2 regions of the Paenibacillus sp. NPDC058177 genome follow, and region 2 is predicted to be linked to the other one. Evidence: predicted binding sites of a transcription regulator. Region 2 holds the regulator's gene; the other holds the start of a gene.
The links. Region 2 encodes NrdR, which represses ribonucleotide reductase genes. Its sites were predicted from a motif close to AACACNATATATNGTGTT; they were not measured.
Positions count from the first base shown of each region.

Region 1: the regulator NrdR is predicted to act here: its motif matches at 1,805-1,822, upstream of ACFVU8_RS24430 (anaerobic ribonucleoside triphosphate reductase).

Region 1 is NZ_JBHVVB010000007.1:183,626-187,458, forward strand. It holds gene ACFVU8_RS24410 (FMN-dependent NADH-azoreductase) at 1-118, shown strand, start outside; gene ACFVU8_RS24415 (DUF1572 family protein) at 353-928, shown strand; tRNA gene ACFVU8_RS24420 (tRNA-Thr) at 1,013-1,084, opposite strand; gene ACFVU8_RS24425 (MTH1187 family thiamine-binding protein) at 1,170-1,487, opposite strand; gene ACFVU8_RS24430 (anaerobic ribonucleoside triphosphate reductase) at 2,022-3,833, shown strand, end outside.
Region 2 is NZ_JBHVVB010000005.1:356,660-374,557, reverse strand. It holds gene ACFVU8_RS21145 (SDR family oxidoreductase) at 1-4, shown strand, start outside; gene ACFVU8_RS21140 (fumarate hydratase) at 214-1,851, shown strand; gene ACFVU8_RS21135 (VOC family protein) at 1,956-2,345, shown strand; gene pnpS (two-component system histidine kinase PnpS) at 2,540-4,333, shown strand; gene ACFVU8_RS21125 (response regulator transcription factor) at 4,454-5,182, shown strand; gene pstB (phosphate ABC transporter ATP-binding protein PstB) at 5,301-6,056, shown strand; gene phoU (phosphate signaling complex protein PhoU) at 6,121-6,780, shown strand; gene polA (DNA polymerase I) at 6,950-9,616, shown strand; gene mutM (DNA-formamidopyrimidine glycosylase) at 9,667-10,512, shown strand; gene ACFVU8_RS21100 (manganese efflux pump) at 10,703-11,467, shown strand; gene coaE (dephospho-CoA kinase) at 11,477-12,073, shown strand; gene ACFVU8_RS21090 (lytic transglycosylase domain-containing protein) at 12,070-12,633, shown strand; gene ACFVU8_RS21085 (alpha/beta-type small acid-soluble spore protein) at 12,706-12,924, opposite strand; gene nrdR (transcriptional regulator NrdR) at 13,091-13,567, shown strand; gene ACFVU8_RS21075 (TetR/AcrR family transcriptional regulator) at 13,731-14,366, opposite strand; gene ACFVU8_RS21070 (hypothetical protein) at 15,098-16,945, shown strand; gene ACFVU8_RS21065 (helix-turn-helix transcriptional regulator) at 17,255-17,500, shown strand; gene ACFVU8_RS21060 (hypothetical protein) at 17,501-17,898, shown strand, end outside.

The DNA.
Region 1 (3,833 bases), on a different contig from region 2:
TATCGAGGACTTCCAAACCCTTAGAGTACAAGGGACTGCTCTACTGGACAAGGACGAGATATTAAAGAAAGCATTTAAAGAAGCAGAAGAAGCAGCCGTCACTTTGGCAAAGAAATAAATAATTTAACGAGTACTTTAATTAAAAAAAGGCGCGGCTCCGAACCCACGGAATCCGCGCCTTTATTGTCTTTTTGGGGACGCTGGTGAAGAGATTTGACCCCGGGCTTACGCATTACGAATGCAACACATTTATGTGTTATTGAGTTCTATTAGCCCCTGTGTCCGAACAGAAATAATGGACTTCTGATAGAATAAGATCATTAAAAATAATATACGAAAGCAAGGTGTTTGAATGGATAATGAGCAAATCTATTTGGAAAGTATCAAAAAACAATTTCTTTATTACAAAACCCTTGGGGAAGCAGCCATTAATCAAGTAGATCCCGAACAATTATTTGTAACTTTTAATGACGATTCCAATAGCATTGCAACTATAGTAAAACACTTATGGGGAAATATGCTTTCAAGATGGACAGATTTTTTAAGCACTGACGGAGAAAAATCATGGAGAGATAGAGATTCGGAGTTTGAGAATGACATTAAGACTAAAGAGAATCTTTTAATAAAATGGAACGAAGGCTGGACATGTTTATTCAATGCAATTGATTCAATTCATGCCGATCAATTATCACAAATTATTTATATAAGGAACGAAGGGCACACCGTTATTGAAGCAATCAATAGACAATTGGCACATTACCCATATCACGTTGGGCAAATCATTTACGCTGCAAAAGTTCTAAAGAAGAGTGGTTGGGAAAGTTTATCTGTTCCAAAGCATGGATCTAAAGAATATAATAACGATAAATTTTCTAAAGAAAGAGCTACACAAAACTTTATTGATGAAGAACTAAAGAGAATTAATTAAATTAGTTTAGGAAATTGGTAGAAGAACAGAAAAGGCGCAGTTCCAAAAAATTCGGAATCCGCGCCATTATCGTCTTATTGAGGATGCTGGTGAAGGGAATTGAACCCCCGGCCTACGCATTACGAGTGCGTTGCTCTACCCCTGAGCTACACCAGCTTGAAGCTTTACCTTCGTCAAACAAAAAATATTATACTCCGTATTATGGAAAATGCAACCTCATTTAAAGCAGTCTGCAAGGCGCCTATTCCGCCGGATCGGCATGGAGCTTACGCTCTACGGACTCAAGCTTACTTCTACTGCTAGAGGGCTTGTCGCGGCGGTCATCGATCTTGACGGCAGTGGAAACACGCTGGGCTCCGTTAGTAAAAGGAGACTCATGCAGGGCTTCCACGGCGGCGAGAATCCGCTGTAGCGGGCCTTCAATAATGGTTCCCATGGATGTAAGCTCATACGTCACTCCCTCCACTGTCTCCAGCACACGCTGCATATCCGCAACATAAGCGCTGAGACTGGTACTGCCCGTGCCAATCGGAATGACCGTAACTTCAGCTATCGGCATGCTAAATCCCTCCCTTGTCTTTTCATTTTTGAAAAAAAAACTACTTTCCCTTATTGTACCCACTCTCCGTCTCTCCTACAAACCGGATGTATAATTGTCTCCTGCCCTTAGAGAACTCTAGCTCTCGTAGCACAAAATCTAGTAAAAACCCATATCTCATTTATGGACGGTTTGTGGCATATTTTCGGATAAATTATGAATCATTTCAGGGTTTTTTGTGGATGATTTGTGGATTACCTGTGGATGGTTCTGTGGACTTCCTGTGGAGAAAAGGGATGATCTCAGGCGTGGCAAGGGTTCACAGAATTCGGTGGACAAACACAATATATTGATGTAATGTAGTCTCTATCGACAAAATATAGTAGGAAACAGTTATTTCAACCTTCTGTAACAGGGAGATTAATAGAGGTGTGCAGGAAGTAGAAACAGTGTCCGCATGCAAGCCTACATCACAGGATAGTTACGACAAGCACACGGGCATTTTCTGTATGTCACAGCAGAGGATGTCTTTTTATATGGGGAGGAGATCAGTACATGACGTTGCTGGAGAAGCCGTACAACAGTGGTCAACAGGCACAGGAATCTTTATTGGAAGAAGTTATTCATTTGGGGCGCGATATTATTGACAGCAGAGACTTGGACTTGCTCAGGGAGAACGCAAATTTGAACGGGGAGAGTTTCTCCGGTAAAATGAGCAAGTTCGGCAGTGAATATTCCAAATGGTATGCCCGTAACTTCACGATGCCGCCGCAGTTGGTACAAGCCATCAAGGACAACGTCGTCTATGTGCATGATCTGGACCAATATGCGATCGGAACGACCAATTGTATTTTTATCCCGTTCGAGAAGCTTCTGCGTGAAGGCTTCAACACGGGGAATGGCAGTGTACGCCCCCCGAACTCGATTATGACGGCAATGGCGCTGGTAGCGATTATTTTCCAATCCCAGCAAAATGCCCAATACGGCGGCGTATCCGCCAATAAGCTGGACTACGATCTGGCTCCTTATGTCACCAAGTCCTTTGCCAAGCTGTTCCGCAAGGGCCTGGATTATTTTGAAGAGATCCAAACCACAGAACCGCTAGACCTTGGCGAGATTCATATGAGCCGTACGGATCTGGCAGAGCAGTATCCTAAGGCGTTCCGTTTTGCGCTAAAAGAAACCGAAAGTGAAACACTCCAGGCCGCCGAGAGTATGATACATAACCTGAACACCATGTCGAGCCGGTCCGGCGGACAAATCCCGTTCACCAGCATCAACTACGGAACTTGCACCTCGCCGGAAGGCCAACTTGTGATCAGTTCCTTGCTGACGGCAACGATGCACGGACTCGGCAGTGGCGAGACGCCAGTGTTCCCGATTCAAATCTTCAAGTGTAAGCAAGGTGTCAACCAGCAGCCAGGTGATCCGAACTACGAACTGTTCATCAAGGCGGCTGAGTGCTCTGCACGCAGACTATATCCGAACTTCGCCAACCTGGACGCACCGCTCAATATGCAGTATTATGATTCTTCTAATCCCGATACCGAGTTCGCCACCATGGGCTGCCGCACCCGCGTGCTTAGCGACCGTTTTGGCCGCAATCATTGCTCTGGTAAAGGTAACCTTTCCTTTAATACGCTGAATCTGGTGCGACTCGGTTTGGCACATGGCATCGTCACAGGTCGCCGCATGGTAGCCGACGAAGAAGGCTTCTATAGAGACCTTGATCATTATCTGGACGTTGCGCTGGACGGTCTGCTTCACCGCTTCCGCATTCAAGCCTCCCAGAAGGCCAAAGCATCCGATTTCATGATGCGTGAAGGAGTCTGGGAAGGCGGCGAACATTTGGCGCCAGAGGATAGCGTTGGTGAGCTACTGAAACATGGCAGTCTGTCCCTTGGCTTCATCGGGATTGCCGAATGTATGAAGGCGATGTACGGTAAGCACCACGGAGAAGACATGGATGTTCACACCAAAGCGCTGGCTATCGTCCGCCACATGCGGGAATATTGCGATCGGAAGAGCGAGGAATATAATCTCAATATCACCCTCTTCGCTACACCTGCCGAAGGATTGTCCGGCAAGTTCACGAAGATCGATCATAAGGTACTGGGATCCATTCCCGGTGTCACCGACCGCGAATATTATACCAACTCGTTTCACATTCCTGTATACTACACTCTGGGCGCTGCCCAGAAGATCAGTCTGGAAGCTCCTTTCCATGAGTACTGCAATGCCGGTGCGATCTCGTATGTCGAATTAGATGGCAACGCACGCAGCAACCCGGCCGCTTTTGTAAAAATTATCCGATACGCTCTCCAGCAGGAGATTAGCTACTTTAGCATCAACCACCCTATAGACCGC
Region 2 (17,898 bases):
TTAAGCGTATTTGGAGGTTATAACAGAAGCGTCTATCCTATCCTTGAACAGGATTTGGAGAGGCGCTTTTTTGGTGTGCAGCGGGAGGTATAAAGTGTAGATGGTCAACCTGTCAAATTTAAAGTAAACCCTTTCATACGAGGCTCAATATGATATTATATTAATTATAAATAGACCTGAGACAACCTAGGACTGAGAGGAGCCTGATGAAGCATGCAGCAATTTGAAGACAGCATTTATAACCTGATTGTAGAGACTTCCACGAATCTGCCGGGTGATGTCCGGCGGGCGGTTGCCAAGGGACGTGCACTTGAAGACCGGGCGACCCGATCGGGGCTGGCACTCGCCACGATTGCGCAAAATATCGGCATGGCAGAGCAGCAGACTTCGCCGATCTGTCAGGACACAGGCATGCCTACCTTTATCATCCACACACCAGTGGGTATCAACCAGATCGAGATGAAGAAGGATATCTTCAGCGCTGTGCAAAGAGCGACCAAGAATGGCAAGCTGCGCCCGAACTCTGTAGACTCGCTCACAGGGGAGAACAGCGGAGATAATCTTGGGGCCGGAACGCCAGTGATTCATTTTGAACAATGGGAAGAAGAAGGCATAGATGTCAGGCTCATTCTTAAAGGTGGCGGCTGCGAAAACAAAAATATTCAGTACAGCCTTCCAGCCGAACTAGAAGGACTGGGCAAAGCAGGACGTGATCTGGATGGTATCCGCAAATGTATCCTGCATGCGGTGTATCAAGCGCAGGGTCAGGGATGCAGTGCCGGATTCATCGGTGTTGGCATTGGCGGTGACCGCACAACGGGTTATGAATTGGCGAAGAAACAGCTGTTCCGTAAGGTCGATGATGTCAATCCGTCGGAAGATTTGCAGAAGCTGGAAGACTATATTTTAGAGAATGCCAACAAGCTGGGGATTGGGACGATGGGCTTTGGCGGCGAAGTGACGCTGCTGGGCTGCAAGGTTGGTGTGATGAACCGACTTCCGGCGAGCTTCTTTGTCTCCGTTGCCTATAACTGCTGGGCTTTCCGCCGTCAAGGGGTGCTGGTCGATCCAACTACGGGCGGAATCACAGAATGGCTTTACGAAAGTGGAACTGGAATCTCCGTGGAAGATGGCACCGAGGCTGCAGTTCCTGTGGCGGCTTTGTCGGAGTCTTCCGAAGCAGGTAGCGTCTCTGTGCCATCGATTACTTCAAGTCACGGTGCGGGTAGCGGTTTGGAAAATGCAGGTTCCGGGACAGCTACAGGCGGTTCACGAGAAGTGCGTCTGACGACACCAATCAGCGAAGAGGACGTTCGCAGCCTGCGGGTCGGAGATGTAGTCATTTTGTCAGGCGAGATGCACACTGGACGTGATGCATTGCATAAATACCTGATGGATCACGAAGCGCCGGTGGATCTCAATGGCGCAGTGATTTATCACTGTGGTCCGGTTATGCTCAAGGATGAGGAAGGCTGGCATGTAAAAGCGGCGGGTCCGACCACCAGCATCCGGGAGGAGCCATACCAAGGTGATATTCTGAAGAAATTTGGTATCCGTGCCGTTATTGGTAAAGGCGGTATGGGATCCAAAACATTGAAGGCTTTGCAGGAACACGGCGGCGTGTACCTCAATGCCATTGGCGGAGCTGCGCAATATTATGCGGAATGCATTAAGAAAGTTAACGCTGTGGATTTCATGGAGTTTGGAATTCCGGAAGCCATGTGGCATCTGCAGGTGGATGGCTTCGCAGCCATCGTCACGATGGACGCTCACGGGAACAGTCTGCATGCTGACGTGGAGAAGGATTCAGCTGCCAAGTTAGCTCAATTCCGGGAGCCGGTATTCCAGTAAATCATTATCCAGCCCGTTTGATAGCCTTGTTATATGTGGATGCCCCACGCATAGCGACGGACTCAGCGGGCTTTCTTATTCAGTTGTGAAGGAGGAAGCAACAGATGTCACCACACTATGTAAGAAACGGGCTTCAGACGGTTACTCCTTATTTTATTGTATCTAATGCTGACCGCTTGGTAGATTTTGTAGTGCATTGTTTTGAGGCCCGGATCATTGATATGCTGCGCAGCGACGACGGGCGGATCAAGCATGCCGAACTCCGAATCGGGGATTCGATGATCGAGTTGTCCGAAGCCAATAAGAAATATCCGCCTGTGCAGCAAACCATTCATCTATATGTTAGTGACGTGGACAAAACCTATCTAAAATGCCTGGAGTCCGGTGGGATCATTATTGATGAGCCGGTGGATAAACCCTATGGTGAACGGGGTGCCGGCATTAGAGATCCCCATGGCAACCAGTGGTTTATTGCGACTCGTACGCAAGATTGAGTGCCTCTTAGCAGGATGTAACCAGGAAGGGCGCCGCTGCAGATTTTCTGCGGAGGTGGCCCTTCTTTATTTTGGCATTTTACATTGCGTTAAAACTTGGCCTGTATAATGAACAGAATCGAACTGGCATTTTAACAAAAATGAGGTTAGGATTATTTTTAGAGAACATTTGTAAAGAAAGAGGAAACTTATTCATGAAACCGTTTCGTATTCGGCTTACAATCATACTGATGACACTTATCGGGATTTCGATGATCGGTGCCGGATTTACAATGGCGCATCTCTTCAAGGAATCACATATTTCAGCGCTTGAAGAAAACATGTCCCGGGAAATAAAATTACTGTCGGGTACGTTTCAGTTCAGGGAAATGAACAGCCCGGATGCTATGACTTACTACACGGAGCAAGCCAGACATATCGCAGGTTTGACTAAGTCCAGAATCACTTTCATTACCAAGGACGGCAAAGTGATCGGGGATTCGGAGAAGGATCCGCTGCTGATGGACAACCACTCCAAACGGGAGGAAGAGGTGCTGGCTGCCAAGGAAGGCATAGGCCGTGCCATTCGCTATAGTGATACTTTGAACAAAACAATGATGTATGTTGCCGGAGCTGTTGATTCCGATCAAGGTTTTCACGGTTATATTCGTCTCTCGATGTCCCTGGATGCTGTGACCGAAGGGCTGAACCGGGCCTGGATGATTATGGCCGCAGGTCTGGTTCTCCTGTTTATGGCCGCTACCTTTGTCAGTTACAGGGTGGCGTCCGGCATGACTTCGCCGATTGAACAGATCACGAGGGTGGCAAGGCGTATCACGGATCTGGACTATGACGCCCGGGTGCCGATGAAGCGCAAGGATGAGATTGGGCAGTTGGCCAAAGCGATTAATGCCATGGCGGACAGTCTGCAGAATCAACTCAAGACGATCCGCGACAACGAGGATCTGCTTCAAAGCGTTCTCGACAATATGACCGGGGGCATCCTGATGATTAATGAAGAGGGCGAGATTGCGCTGTTGAACCGGGCTGCCGAGCATATGCTGGATGTCAGCAACAACGAGATGGCCGGACAGTCGTATCAGGAGCTAAAGCGCCATTACGAGTTGACCCGGCTAGTGGATGAGGGTGTCTCTCGAAGAGAGCCGATCCATGAGGAACGCAGTATTTATAATCCGACAGAGCGTATTGTACGCCTGGACGGTGTACCAATGATGCAGGATGGCTCTTACAGAGGGATGTTGTTCCTGTTGCAAGAAGTTACGGATATCCGGCGCCTGGAGAAAATGCGCAGCGAGTTCGTGGCGAACGTCTCTCATGAGCTGAAGACTCCGGTAGCCGCAGTTAAGGGCTTTGCGGAGACCTTGCTCGGCGGGGGTGTTACAGACGAGAAGACCGCACGTTCGTTCCTCCAAATCATCTATGATGAGAATGAACGGTTGAACCGCCTGATCGGTGACATTCTGGAATTATCCAAAATTGAGTCCAAACGCGTTCAATTGGAGTGCTCGCCAGTTCATGTTATTGATTTCTTCGACTCCGTACTGGAGACGATGAGCAAAGTGGCTGAGAAGAAGAATATTAGCCTCAGCGCCACAGTCCCGCCGGAGCTATTCATGGAGGGCGACGAGGACAAGCTTCGCCAGATCTTCATGAACCTGTTGTCCAATTCCATCAACTATACCCAGGACGGGGGTAATGTGAAGGTAACTGTGGCCAACCGGATGGAAGGCGACGGCACTGAGAAAGTGATCTTCGCGGTCAGTGATACCGGGATGGGCATTCCACGTAAGGATCTGCCGCGTATCTTCGAACGCTTCTACCGGGTGGATAAAGCCAGATCCAGAAGTTCAGGTGGTACAGGTCTTGGATTGTCCATTGTGAAGCATCTCGTGGATTTACACCGTGGCAATATCAGTGTTGAAAGTGATCTTGGCATTGGAAGCACATTTACTGTTGAACTTCCGCTGCTTCAGGAAGATGAAGAATAAGTGTGGGTATAATTAATCGCTGAGTGTTTCTATCTTTTTTACACCAAGTTAACATTTCGGTGATATGATGGCATTGTTGCTGTTTTGTAAAATTTAAAACATATGAATACGGGGGAACTTATGGCACAACGATTGCTTGTCATTGAAGACGAACCGACGCTGGCGCGCCTGTTATCCTACAACCTGACACAGGAAGGTTATGAGGTCACGGTAGAGGATCATGGAACCGCAGGATATGATCGTGCGACCCGGGAGCCCTTTGACCTCATCGTACTGGATTTAATGCTGCCTGGAATGAACGGTATTGACATTCTTGATAAATTGCGTGGTCAAGGCATCCGCACACCGGTTATTGTGCTGACCGCCAAAAATGCAGAAGAAGATGTTGTCCGTGGATTGAAATCGGGAGCTGATGATTATATAACAAAACCATTTGGCGTCTCAGAGCTACTGGCCCGGGTCAGCGCAGTGCTACGCCGGATTTCTGGACTGGCAGAAGAGGCACCGGCGGAAACGACGGCGTCTGCATCTACTATTATTTTGGGACAACTTGAGATTTATCCCGAGCGGTACGAGGTTTCGCTTGGCGGACACAGCATCAACCTGCGTCCGAAGGAATTTGAAGTGCTGCTGTACTTAGCCCGTAAGCCAGGGGTTGTACTTACACGTGACGATCTGATGAATGCAGTGTGGGGCTTCGACTACATTGGTGGACAGCGGACGGTTGACGTGCATGTCAGCTCCTTGCGTAAAAAGCTGGAGCTAGATCCCGAGTCGGTTCATATTGATTCAATTCGCGGAGTTGGCTACAAACTCGTTGTGAATAAGAAGAGGGCTCCTGTCATATAATTGACGGGGGTTCTTTTTTGCGTCTTATTTTACAATGCGTTAACATTTCTCCACAACTCTATTTACACTGCCCGGGTATCATGAGGTACGAAGATGATGAGAAGGAGACGCAAAACTAATGAAATCCATCATTGACATAGAGAAATTGGATCTCTATTATGAGTCTTTTCACGCGCTAAAGAATGTGGAACTGCAGATTCCGGAGAAACAGGTTACAGCTTTTATCGGGCCTTCCGGCTGTGGTAAGTCTACGCTTTTGCGTACCCTAAACCGAATGAATGATATGATTCCCGGAACACGTATTGAAGGTAAAGTTAAGATCGGCGGCAAAGATATTTACAGTGACGATGTTGAAGTGGAAAGCTTGCGCAAGCAGGTCGGCATGGTATTCCAACAGCCTAATCCTTTTCCAAAGTCCATTTATGACAATGTAGCCTACGGTCCTCGACTGCACGGAATCCGCTCAAAGAGTGAACTGGACGGCATCGTAGAACAAAGTCTGCGTCAATCCGCTCTTTGGGAGGAAGTTAAAGACTTCCTGAAGAAATCCGCGCTCAGTCTGTCCGGGGGACAGCAGCAACGGCTCTGTATTGCCAGAGCACTCGCTGTGCAGCCTGACATCCTGCTCATGGATGAAGCAACCTCAGCGCTTGATCCTGTATCCACGCTTAAGATTGAAGAGCTGGTGCAGGAGCTGCGGGACAAGTATACGATTGTTATGGTTACACATAACATGCATCAGGCGGCACGCGTCTCAGGACGAACAGTATTCTTCCTGAACGGTGTGATTGTGGAGGCGGCAGATACAGAGCTGCTGTTCTCGAACCCTAAGGATTCACGCACGGAAGATTATATTTCGGGACGCTTCGGTTAAGCTTTTTAATAAAGCGGGATTGAAGTGACATCTGACATACCACCTGAGGAGGATCGCTCTGGATATGATTCAAAGAAAAGAATTTGACAAGGACTTGGAAGAGCTGCGCAGTCTGCTACAGCAGATGAGTGAGCATGTAACAAATGCGCTCGAAGGTGCGGTTTCCGCGTTGCAAAACCTCGATACTACGCGGGCTCAGGAAATCGTGAAGGCCGATTTGCGCCTTAATGCCATGGAAGACCGGATCATGGAGATCGGATCGAAACTGATCATTACCCAGCAGCCAGTTGCCAAGGACCTGCGTCGTATTATCGTTGCTTTCAAAATATCGAGCGATCTGGAGCGGATGGGCGATCTGGCGATTGATGTCGCCAAGGTTACAATGCGCATTCAGGGACAGCAATTGATCAAACCGCTGGTAGACATCCCGCGTATGGCTGAGATTGTCAACGTAATGATCAAGGAAGCGATCGTTGCTTATCTGGATGAGAACACGGATCTGGCCTACAAAATGGCTCAGGACGATGATCAGGTAGACCACCTCTATAGTGCGATGATCACTGAGCTGTACACTTTCTTGACAGAGAAGCCGGATGCACTGAATCAGGTTATGCTGCTGACGCTAGTGGGCCGTTATATCGAACGGATTGCCGATCATGCCACTAACATTGGTGAAAGTGTAGTATACCTGGTTACAGGCAAGCGCCCTGATCTGAATCAATAATCGTTAATACGGGAATACAGAATAGATGAACCTTTAAGAACGCCGGCCCCCGCCGGCGTTTATTCTATTTAACAGGAGTTCTGCCAGGTGATGGGCGAAATCGTTTCGTCTTCGTACGGCCATATGTTAAAATGGTGAAAGTATGCAACATAAAAGGGTGGGTGCAACAATGGATAAATTGATTCTAATAGATGGCAACAACGTTATTTACCGGGCGTTTTTTGCAATGCCTCCTCTAACGAATACGGCTGGACAGCAGACGAATGCCGTGTACGGGTTCACAACGATGCTGCTTCGTCTCATAGAGGAACATAAGCCTACGCATATGATCGTGGCATTCGATGCTGGCAAGATCACGTTCCGTCATGAAGGATACCAAGAATATAAGGGTGGGCGGCAAAAAACACCGCCGGAGCTGTCCGAACAGTTCCCGCTGCTGAAAGACCTGTTACGCAACCTCGGCGTGCCTCAGTTCGAAATCGAGAGCTATGAAGCCGATGACATCATCGGAAGTATCTCCCGCAAGGCGGACGAGGCAGGTCGTGAGGTGATGATCGTCTCAGGGGACAAGGATATGCTGCAATTGGCTTCGGAGCATACGACCGTTGCCTTGATCCGCAAAGGCGTTACCGAAATTGAACTGTATGGTCCGGAACAGATTCGTGAGAAATATGACCTGACCCCGGAACAGATTATCGACCTTAAAGGACTTATGGGCGACGCCAGTGACAACATTCCCGGCGTACCAGGTGTCGGCGAGAAGACTGCACTGAAGCTGCTGCATCAATTCGGCTCTGTGGAAGGGGTTATTGCAGGCACTGGAGAGCTTAAAGGCAAGATGAAAGAGAAGCTCGAGGCACATGCGGATGATGCCATCATGAGTAAGAAGCTGGCGACGATCTACCGCGAAGTTCCACTGGAACATGGCTGGGAGGATATGGTCTTCACAGGGCTGAACCGCGAGACTGCAGGCCCGGCGCTGGCGAAACTGGAATTCAAATCACTGCTGGAACGCCTGTCCCTGAGTGGTAGCGCCCCTGCTTCTGAGGGAGAAGAGGCTACGGAAGCCCAGGAAGCTGAGCTTGAGATTACCATTGTGGGCGAGGAAGAACTGGACGACCTGATTGCAGCACTGCCTGGTATCTCCGCACTGCATGTGGAGTCGAACGGGGACAATCCGCACCGTGCTGAGGTGATCGGCATTGGGCTGTCTTCGTTGGATCGGCATTACTATGTGCCGTTTTCCCTGTTGCAAAGTCCAGCTGCTGCCAAGCTGCGGGATTGGCTGGGGGACGAGCATACCCCGAAGAGCGGCTACGATTTACACCGGGCTGATCTGGCCCTCCACTGGCAAGGGATTCCTTTTGCCGGGGCGGCGAAGGATGTACAGCTGGCAGCTTATCTGCTGGATCCGACGGAAGCCAATCAGGATCTGAGTGACCTTGCGGCTAAATACGGTCTGCCACGCCTGGCTACGGACGAAAGTGTATTCGGCAAAGGCGCCAAATACAAGGTGCCAGAGCTTGAGGTTCTGGGCCACCATGTGGCTAGGAAGAGTGCGGCAGTGCTAGGAATTGTCCAGAAGCAGGAAAAGGAACTGGACAAGACAGACATGAACGGTCTGTTCGATGATCTAGAGATGCCGCTATCGCGCATCCTGGCCGACATGGAGAAACAAGGGATTGCCGTGAACAAAGAGGATCTGAAGGAGCTCGGTAAGGAATTTGAAGCTCAGATCGCCAAGCTTGTCGCAGAGATCTATGAGATTTGCGGCACGGAATTCAACCTGAACTCTCCGAAGCAGCTTGGTGAGATTTTGTTTGTGAAGCTGGGGCTGCCTGTCGTCAAGAAAACGAAGACCGGATACTCTACGGATGCCGAGGTGCTGGAGAAGCTGGCCCCTTATCATGATGTTGTGCGGCTGATCCTGCAATACCGGACGATCGCCAAGCTTCAATCTACTTATGTGGAAGGACTGCTTAAGGAAATTTCACCAGATACGGGAAAGGTCCATACGTTCTACCGCCAGACTATTGCGGCAACCGGACGACTAAGCAGCCAGTTCCCGAATCTGCAGAATATCCCGATCCGCTTGGAAGAGGGGCGCAAGCTCCGCAAAGTATTTGTACCTTCGGAGCCGGGCTGGTCCATTCTGGCCGCAGACTATTCCCAGATCGAGCTGCGGGTTCTGGCGCATATCTCTGACGATGAGCGGTTGAAGGACGCTTTTCTGCATGACATGGATATTCATACGAAGACCGCGATGGATGTCTTTGGCGTGACTGCCGAGCAAGTGGATAGCAACATGCGCCGCTCTGCCAAGGCAGTAAACTTCGGTATCGTGTACGGTATCAGCGATTACGGCCTATCGCAGAACCTCAATATTCCGCGGAAGGAAGCCGCCCGGTTCATCGAGCAATATTTTGAAGTATTCCAGGGCGTGCGCCGTTATATGGATGAGATTGTGGTGGAGGCGAAGAAGAACGGATACGTCACCACACTGCTGGAACGCCGTCGCTACCTGCCGGAGATTAATGCCAGCAATTTCAACCTGCGTTCCTTTGCGGAGCGTACAGCGATGAATACACCGATTCAAGGTACAGCCGCAGATATTATCAAACTGGCGATGGTCCATATGGACAAGGCGCTGTTCGAACGCGGATTGAAGAGCCGCATGTTGCTTCAGGTACACGATGAACTTGTGTTCGAGGTGCCAGCGGAGGAACTGGAGCTGATGAAGGTGCTGCTGCCTGAGGTCATGGAAGGCGCACTAAAACTGTCGGTCCCGCTCAAGGCAGAGGTAAGTTATGGAAGCAACTGGTATGAGGCGAAATAGAACCCCCGCGTGCCTCCGATATCCGGTATAATGGAGTAGAGGTGAGAACTATGCCGGAATTACCGGAAGTCGAAACAGTGAAGAGAACACTTAACGAATTAGTCAAAGGAAAGCAGATAGAGAACGTCACCGTCCGCTTGGCGCGGATTATTCAGCGCCCGGATGATACCATGGCCTTCGCGCACATGCTGGCGGGTCATACCATTGAAAAGGTAGAGCGTAGAGGCAAATTTTTGCGGATCTTGCTGGACGGTCTTGTGCTGGTCTCCCATCTGCGGATGGAAGGCCGTTACGGACTGCATGGCAGTGATGAGCCGCTGGACAAGCATACACATGTTATTTTTCATTTTACAGATGGTACCGAGCTTCGCTACACAGATGTGCGCCAATTTGGCACGATGCACCTGTTCCAACCGGGGGAGGACTTGAGTCTGCCGCCGCTGAATAAACTGGGCGATGAGCCGCTCGAGCCTTCTTTTACCCCGGAACGGTTCAGGGAGATTGTGTCTGGAAAAAGCACCAAAATCAAATCCCTGCTGCTGAATCAGGAATATGTGGTCGGCATTGGGAATATCTATGTAGACGAATCGCTACACCGTGCAGGCATTCACCCGGAGGACAGCCCTAAAGCGCTGAGCCGGGAACAGCTCGACAAGCTTCATCATGCGATTGTATCCACGCTTACTGAAGCCGTCAATGCTGGAGGCTCCTCCGTCAAATCATATGTGAACGGCCAAGGGGAGAGCGGTACTTATCAGCAGCAATTGCTGATCTATGGCCGCAAGGACCAGCCTTGTGCCGTCTGTGGTACATTGATTGAGAAGAGTGTGGTCGGCGGCCGGGGGACGCATTATTGTCCAAGCTGCCAGCGTGCCAGTACAGTTCTGGCTCGGTAATCAATTCTATACACCGGCTTGCCGGATTTTGCCTGAGTTCTCAATGTAGTATTTTGAACTTCATCCCAAGCTGCAGATGGTTGACACCCTCAATTTGTCCCGCCCATATACTGTGTGAAGAATGCTTTAATCAAGCGAACGTCTTGCTTGTTAGATTAGGCAGGACGGTTCTTCACGGGAGGGATTGCGGGTGCTCAGCCCATTTTTATCATTGCTGTTATTGGCGTTGGCCCTGAGTCTGGATGGATTTGGTGTAGGCATTACATATGGTTTGCGAAAAATGAAAATACCGCTGCTCTCGATTCTGATCATCTCGTTCTGTTCTGGCATCGTCATCTATATCTCCATGCAGGTTGGCGTGTTGCTGGCTCAGGTGGTATCACCCAGTATCGCTTCGAGCGTAGGCGCAGTCATCCTTGTCCTGATGGGTTGTTGGTCATTGATTCAATCGCGGATTCAGAAGGAGAAAGAGGATCTAAGTGCTGAGCAGCAAGAACAGGAGACCGCACAGATTTCCACAGTCAGTATCTCTGAACTTTCGTCCGAAGACGAATATGGGGAAGTAGCTGCTGAGTGGGAAGGTTATGATGATGAGCGCGCTCAGCCAGCGAAACCGGCTGTATATTCGCTGGAGCTGCGGAGGCTCGGTATCGTGGTACAGATCCTGCGCACGCCTTCCTCGGCGGATATGGATGCTTCGGGAAGCATTTCGCCGGTGGAGGCGATGGTACTCGGAATTGCATTGTCACTGGATGCGTTCGGTGCAGGACTGGGTGCCGCACTGCTTGGTTTCAACCCGGGCTGGACGGCGGTCACGATTGCGTTGTTTAGCGGAAGCTTTCTAATCATGGGCATGAAGACAGGATTCAAGTTCGCCGGAAGCTCCTGGATGAAGCATGCCGCTATCCTGCCTGCTTTAATGTTGATTGTTATGGGAATAATGAAGCTGTTATGAGGTGAGTACATGATCATGGGCTTAACCGGAGGCATTGCATCCGGAAAAAGCACAGTGTCAGCACTGTTCGTGAACAAGGGAGCCAAACTGGTGGATGCCGATGCCATTGCCAGGGAAGTGATGCTGCCCGGACACCCGGTGCTGGCTGCTGTCGTTGAACATTTCGGAGAGGATATTCTGAACCCGGATGGAACGCTCGACAGGGCGAAGCTTGGGAACATTGTCTTTCATGAGCCGGAGGCCCGCCAGAAGCTGAATGGTCTGACTCATCCGGCGATTCGCCAGGAGATCAAGGACCGGATGTACCGCATGGAGCAGGAAACGCCGGAGACGATGATTGTGGTAGATATTCCGCTACTGTTTGAGTCAGGGCTGGAAGGTCTTTTTCAGGACATTATTGTAGTATATGTTCCCCGTGAAATTCAACTGACCCGCTTAATGGAACGGAACAGTCTGACTCAGGAGCAGGCGGAGAGCCGTCTGCAATCGCAGATGGATCTTCAGGAGAAGACGGGCAAGGCAAGTTACGTCATTGACAACAGCAAGGATCTTGAGCATACTGAGGCCCAGGTTCTTGCTTTGTGGGACAGGCTGGGGTTGTCATGAGCTGGCTGCGCAAAAAAAGAGTCCTGCTCCTCCTGTTCATCGGCTTCACAGGTATTCTGTTCCTCAGTACGAACTGGATGTCGTGGTTTTATCCGATTCATTATAAAGAAGAGATCCGCAAGCACAGCACGACCTACGAGATTGATCCATTCCTTGTGGCGGCGATTATCCGGGTGGAGACAAACTTCAAGACTGGAAAAGAGTCGAAAAAAGGGGCGATCGGTCTCATGCAGCTGATGCCGGATACGGCCAAATGGGCTATGGAAAAGGCCAAGCTCCCCGATGTATCGCTGGAGCGGCTGAAGCATGAGCCATCCGTCAACATTGAGCTTGGGGCCTGGTATCTATCCTCGCTCTCTCGTCAGTTTGACGGCAATCGTACGGCGGTCATTGCTGCTTATAATGCTGGTCCGGGCAATGTCCAGAACTGGCTGAAGCAGGGGACCTGGGACGGTACGGAGGATAATGTAAAAGATATCCCGTTTGGCGAGACACGTCATTATGTCCAGCGGGTGATTTACTATTATAATCAGTACACGGATATCTATAAGGGATTTTAGTTGTGCATATGAAAAGAAGTATTAAACAGCCCGTGAGCTGTTTAATACTTCTCTAGTCAAGCTATAGGCAGATTAGTGAACTTGACCTGCCAGTTGTTGTTCAGCCAGAGTTACAAGACGTTTAGTGATGTAACCACCGATCGAACCGTTTTCGTAAGAAGTTTTATTGCCATTGTATCCGTCTGCAGAAAGCGTGATACCCAATTCTTGAGCAACTTCGTATTTCAATTGTTCCAAAGCTGCGCGGGAATTAGGAACTACCAGGTTGTTGGAGTTGTTGTTTTGGCCCATTGCTGTTCACCTCCTATCGGTTGGTAACTGTATTATGTGCCGGACTTGGCAGATTCATTACAATAAACAAACGGTGAATTATGGAAAAAGAGATTGTGTTCGATCGCAGTCAGGTGCGTACCGGAACGGGACGCACACCATTTTGCAAAAGGAAGTGATTAAGCTTATGAAATGCCCTTACTGCGATCATACAAATACCAAGGTGCTTGATTCACGTCCGGCCAACGAGAATAAGTCCATCCGCCGCAGGCGGGAGTGTGAGCGCTGTAGCAAGCGTTTTACAACGTTTGAGATGATCGAAGAGACTCCGCTTATTGTAATTAAGAAGGATGGCAGCCGCGAGGAATTCAGCCGTGATAAAATCCTCCGTGGATTGATCCGTGCCTGTGAGAAGCGTCCTGTGCCTGTGGAGCGCCTTGAGGTCATCGTGTCGGAGGTTGAGAAGACTTTGCGCGGGATCGCCCTGGCAGAGATCGAGAGCCGTCAAATCGGCGAGCTCGTGATGGAACAGCTTTATCCAGTGGATGAAGTCGCATACGTCCGCTTCGCCTCTGTGTACCGTCAGTTCAAGGATATCAACATGTTCATGAAGGAACTGAAGGGCCTGCTGTCCAAGACAACGGGTGAGTTGGAGAGTCTGTAGAGAGTCTTGCTGCATCGCTGCTAATTTGGAGATACCATCTGCAGATATCAGGAGCGGCCGAGATGTAGTTAGAATAACTGAAAAATAGCCCGCCACATTAACTTGTGGCGGGCTATTTGGCTTTTCATCATTGAAAGATAAATTCAATTAGGGGGAGTACATTTTATTCCTGAGACATCGGAGTATGGTAAATGTGGAGACTAATTCGGGTCATCTCAGTCGTGGATATTGCGAAGTCGGAGTGAATCCATTTGGAGATCGCATTATATAATGCTCCGGCTTTAAAGTATACCCGGTACCTGCTTTCGTCTGTTGGGTCATGCGCGTTAGACAGCATCATTTCATTCAAGCAATCTAAGATCACATAATCAAACTTGGCGCTTTGCAAGGCTCTGTAAATATCACGCTGCTGAAAAATAACTTCAAAAAGCACGCTAATAAACTTTTCAGGCTCTTTGGCTTTGCCTGTTAATTCATTGGTGTAAGGCAGGAGCCTTTGATTAATCTCGAAAATAAGCGAATCGACCAGATCCACCAGTATCTCCTGTTTGGAGGAATAGTTGTTGTAATAGGCGGTTCGGGAGACCCCGGCACGTTTCACAATATCGGTAATGCTGATTTTGCTAAAAGGCTGCTCCTGGATTAAGAAGACTAATGCCGTGCAGATGGCTTCCCTGGTCAAGCGATTGGTTTCTTTATTGGAATTATGTTTAGAGGTGTTTGGACTGTATAATTCATGATTTGCGATGACAATTCCCCTCCATTTGTACGTTCTGGCGTTCGTTTTATTGTTTTTCATGACTCTTTTCAATATGCTAAACCATAAGGCATTACAAATGTAATGTCAAAGTTGTAGCTACATAAGACGAACATAAGAAATAAAAAAGCGAAGATGAGCGAAAGGAGAAGTTTGGAACAGTAGGCGCAAAGCGATCACCTGAACGAGATTTCCATAGGAGAGCTCGCACCGGATCATAGTCTGTCGACAGCAAGAGCTATAATTCATGGCTGTTTAAATCCAGGGATGTCATATAGAAGCGGTAAGTTTCCCTTCACCAGTCGTCTTAACAGTGGAAAAGAGGGGGTACTTCCCCAACTAACGGCATTTTTGTACCTTATTTTTCAGGTATATATCTAAATGAGGCAAATAAGGGCATTATTGTATCTTATTTTTCGGAAAAGACGCTGGAGAGGTATTTCTGGAGGATTTAAGGTACAATATTGCACTTAATCTCTACTACCCCCTCGCTGCAGAGGATTTAAGGTACAAAAATGCCGTTAATTACATTTCTATCCGAACTTAAGACTCTCACTTAAATTTCGGTCGTCATTACGGTGAATATTTGGACTTACGGTCGCTGTGATCCCCAGATTTCTTCGATTTAACCGCTTCTAGCGGTTAAAATCGGGGCACAGCGGAAGTTCTCGACGCGAGCTTTCCTGCGGAAAGCTTTCAGGCGGTCGCTTTCGCTCCTACAGTTCCAACCATTCCCCTTCGTTCCTTCTCGCTTTTTAAAATGGGAGGGTGTCATGTTAAAGAATTTATACAGACGATTGACAGCTATACTGCTGTTGATCCTGGCATTCTGTGCTACCGTATTTATCGGTCAAGAAACAGTAATCTCGATAGCGACGATTATCATTTTACTGATTGAATTAGGCACTTCATATTTACTTCTAAAGAAACGTGAGAAGCTGCAAATGGTGTTGCTCAGCGCCATCGTAACAGAAGGGTTATTTTTGCTGACTGAGGAGTTTTGGCTGCTGGCGCTATCTATCCTGCTGCTGATCGTGGCGGGCGTATGGAGAGGACTTTTTGGTCAAGCTGTACGAAGAAAAGTCACTGCGTTTATGATGGGTCGAAAAGTGTTATTCAGCATTGCTGTTCTATTCGTTAGTGCGCTTTGGATTCTTGGTATCTATGCGAAGCCGATTACTAAACCTGTGGCGTTAGAGGTGGATGTCACGGCCACCATTGATGAACATAGATTGGATTCGTCAGCAGCAATGCTAAAGAATATTGAAGTGATGAATTCCTTTGGAAGCCGTACAACCGGCTCGGAAGGCCATAATAAGTTTATTGCTTGGTTGGAACAGCAGGTAACGGATATGGGGCTGACTGTATACCGTGATCAATATACGTTTGACCGATGGGAAGAAAAGAACAGCTCTTTGGTTATTGATCAGCAGCCCATTCATGTCTCTTCAGCTTTTCCTTATTCCGGGGAAACGGACGAAAAGGGTGTAACTGGGGAACTGGTGTACACGAAGCGTGGTGATTATGAACAGGCAAGCGGAAAAATTGCTGTAGTGGAAATTGAGAATTTTAAAGATTTTCCGATAGGGATCGTCATGAACATGCGGGATTCATCGCCAAAGCAAAACAAAATCGCCCCTAGTGAAGGTGATCTTGTACTCACCACAGCCTTAAAAGAGGCCAAACTGGAGCAAGCGAAGGAAATGGGCGTGAAAGCCGTTATTTTAGTCTGGAAAGGGGTATCCGACGATAAGGTTGAGAAGCAGTATGTACCGTTTACCACCGACTATGCTGGAATCCCTGCGGTTTGGGTCAATGAGACAGAGGGCCAAAAGGTGATCAGCGCAGCTAACGAGCACAAAGAAGGCACGGTTATTTTAGAAGCAGATGAACAAAAAAACGCACCGACGGAATCCTTTTATGTGAAGATCGAGGGGAAAAGGAAAGACGAAGCGATTATCATCAATACCCATACCGATGGGATTAATGTTGTGGAGGAGAATGGCGCCGTAGGCATGCTGTCCATGATTCGTTACTTGCAGCAGGAGCAGCCGGAACGGACGATGATCTTTGCTTTTGTGACCGGACATTTCCGGTTGCCGGAGTTCAAAGGAACTTCTCAAGCGACATCCACCTGGATGGAGGGGCACCGTGAGCTATGGGATGGCGAGAATGGCCATATGAAAGCTGTAGCAGGAATTACGGTCGAGCATCTCGGCAGCATGGAATGGAAGGATGACGACACGGGGCATTATGGTCCGACGGGACGTATAAGTACAGAATATACCTATGCGGGCAATGAGATGATGGCGGCGATCTGGCAGAAGGCTGTTGAGCAGAGAGGCGATGCACGTACTGTAATTTTACGCGGACATAACAAGTTTGAGTTCGGGGAGAGTCAGCCTCTTTTTGAAGCGGGTATCCCATTGCTTGGATTTATCCCAATGCCGGATTACCTGCTGACGGATAGTGAGAATAGAGAAATGGACAAATTTGACGTGAAGCTCATGCATTCACAAATTGTATCGCTGCTAAAAGCGGTCAAACTGGTGGACGGGACGGAGACGGGCAAGCTTGGGGTGTCGGATGGGTATTCATTTTTCTATGGTCGAATTAGATAGAATTCAATTGTAGAACTAGAGATATTAATAAGATATTAGAACACCTACAATGAAAATATATTGTATTGGAACAAAGGCTCCCTCACAAGGGGGCCTTTGTTGTATTTACATTGGGTAATTTTTGTTTCTTATTATGCTTATTTTAGTTTAGGCATCAAAACCGCTGTTTTTTTCATAGGTCTTTCCATTAATATCGGTGACAGATCTAAAGACCTACACTTGCCTGTTAAGATTATTTTAATCCACAAAATATTTTATTTAAGGAAATATTTACATTTTAAATAATGTAAAGTATACTTAACGTAAACCTTGCTTTACATTAAGATTACCGCATTTGGAGGGGATCGTATTAAAAATCATGTCCGGGCATTGCGAAACGAGCATGGCATGACGCAAGAGCAGCTTGGTGAGATCATTGGAGTTTCTCGGCAATCGGTCATAGCGATCGAAACGATGAAATACAATCCGTCGCTGGAGCTCGCTTTCAAAATCGCAAAAGCGTTCCACATGTACATTGAGGATGTATTCGTATTTGAAGAAAAGGAGGAGAAGTAGATGTTATACGTAGGCATATATGGAGGTCTGCTGTTCGGGATTGCAGGTTGGTATTTTGGCAGGCGAGGCGCGGTCAAAAATAACGCTCTGGATGAGGTGCTCGCCTATATAGCAGCCAAGTCTCGCTCGATCTCATGGTACTTCACGATTGCGGCGATTTCTGTGTTGCTGTCCCTGGAAGTATTAGGCTTGTCCATCGGCACAATTCCGTCGCTGGGAATTCTGCTATTCGTTCATCTGGGCAGCTGGGGGCTGATTTCCATCATCCTACATGCTCGTATGACAAACGATCCCGAAGAGACGGGCAAAGGCAAGCTTCAACTCGTGCAGGGCATTGCAGTCGGAGTATCGTTTCTGATCCTGTTTGCCATCATCTCTGTTCTATCAGGCGAAAGACG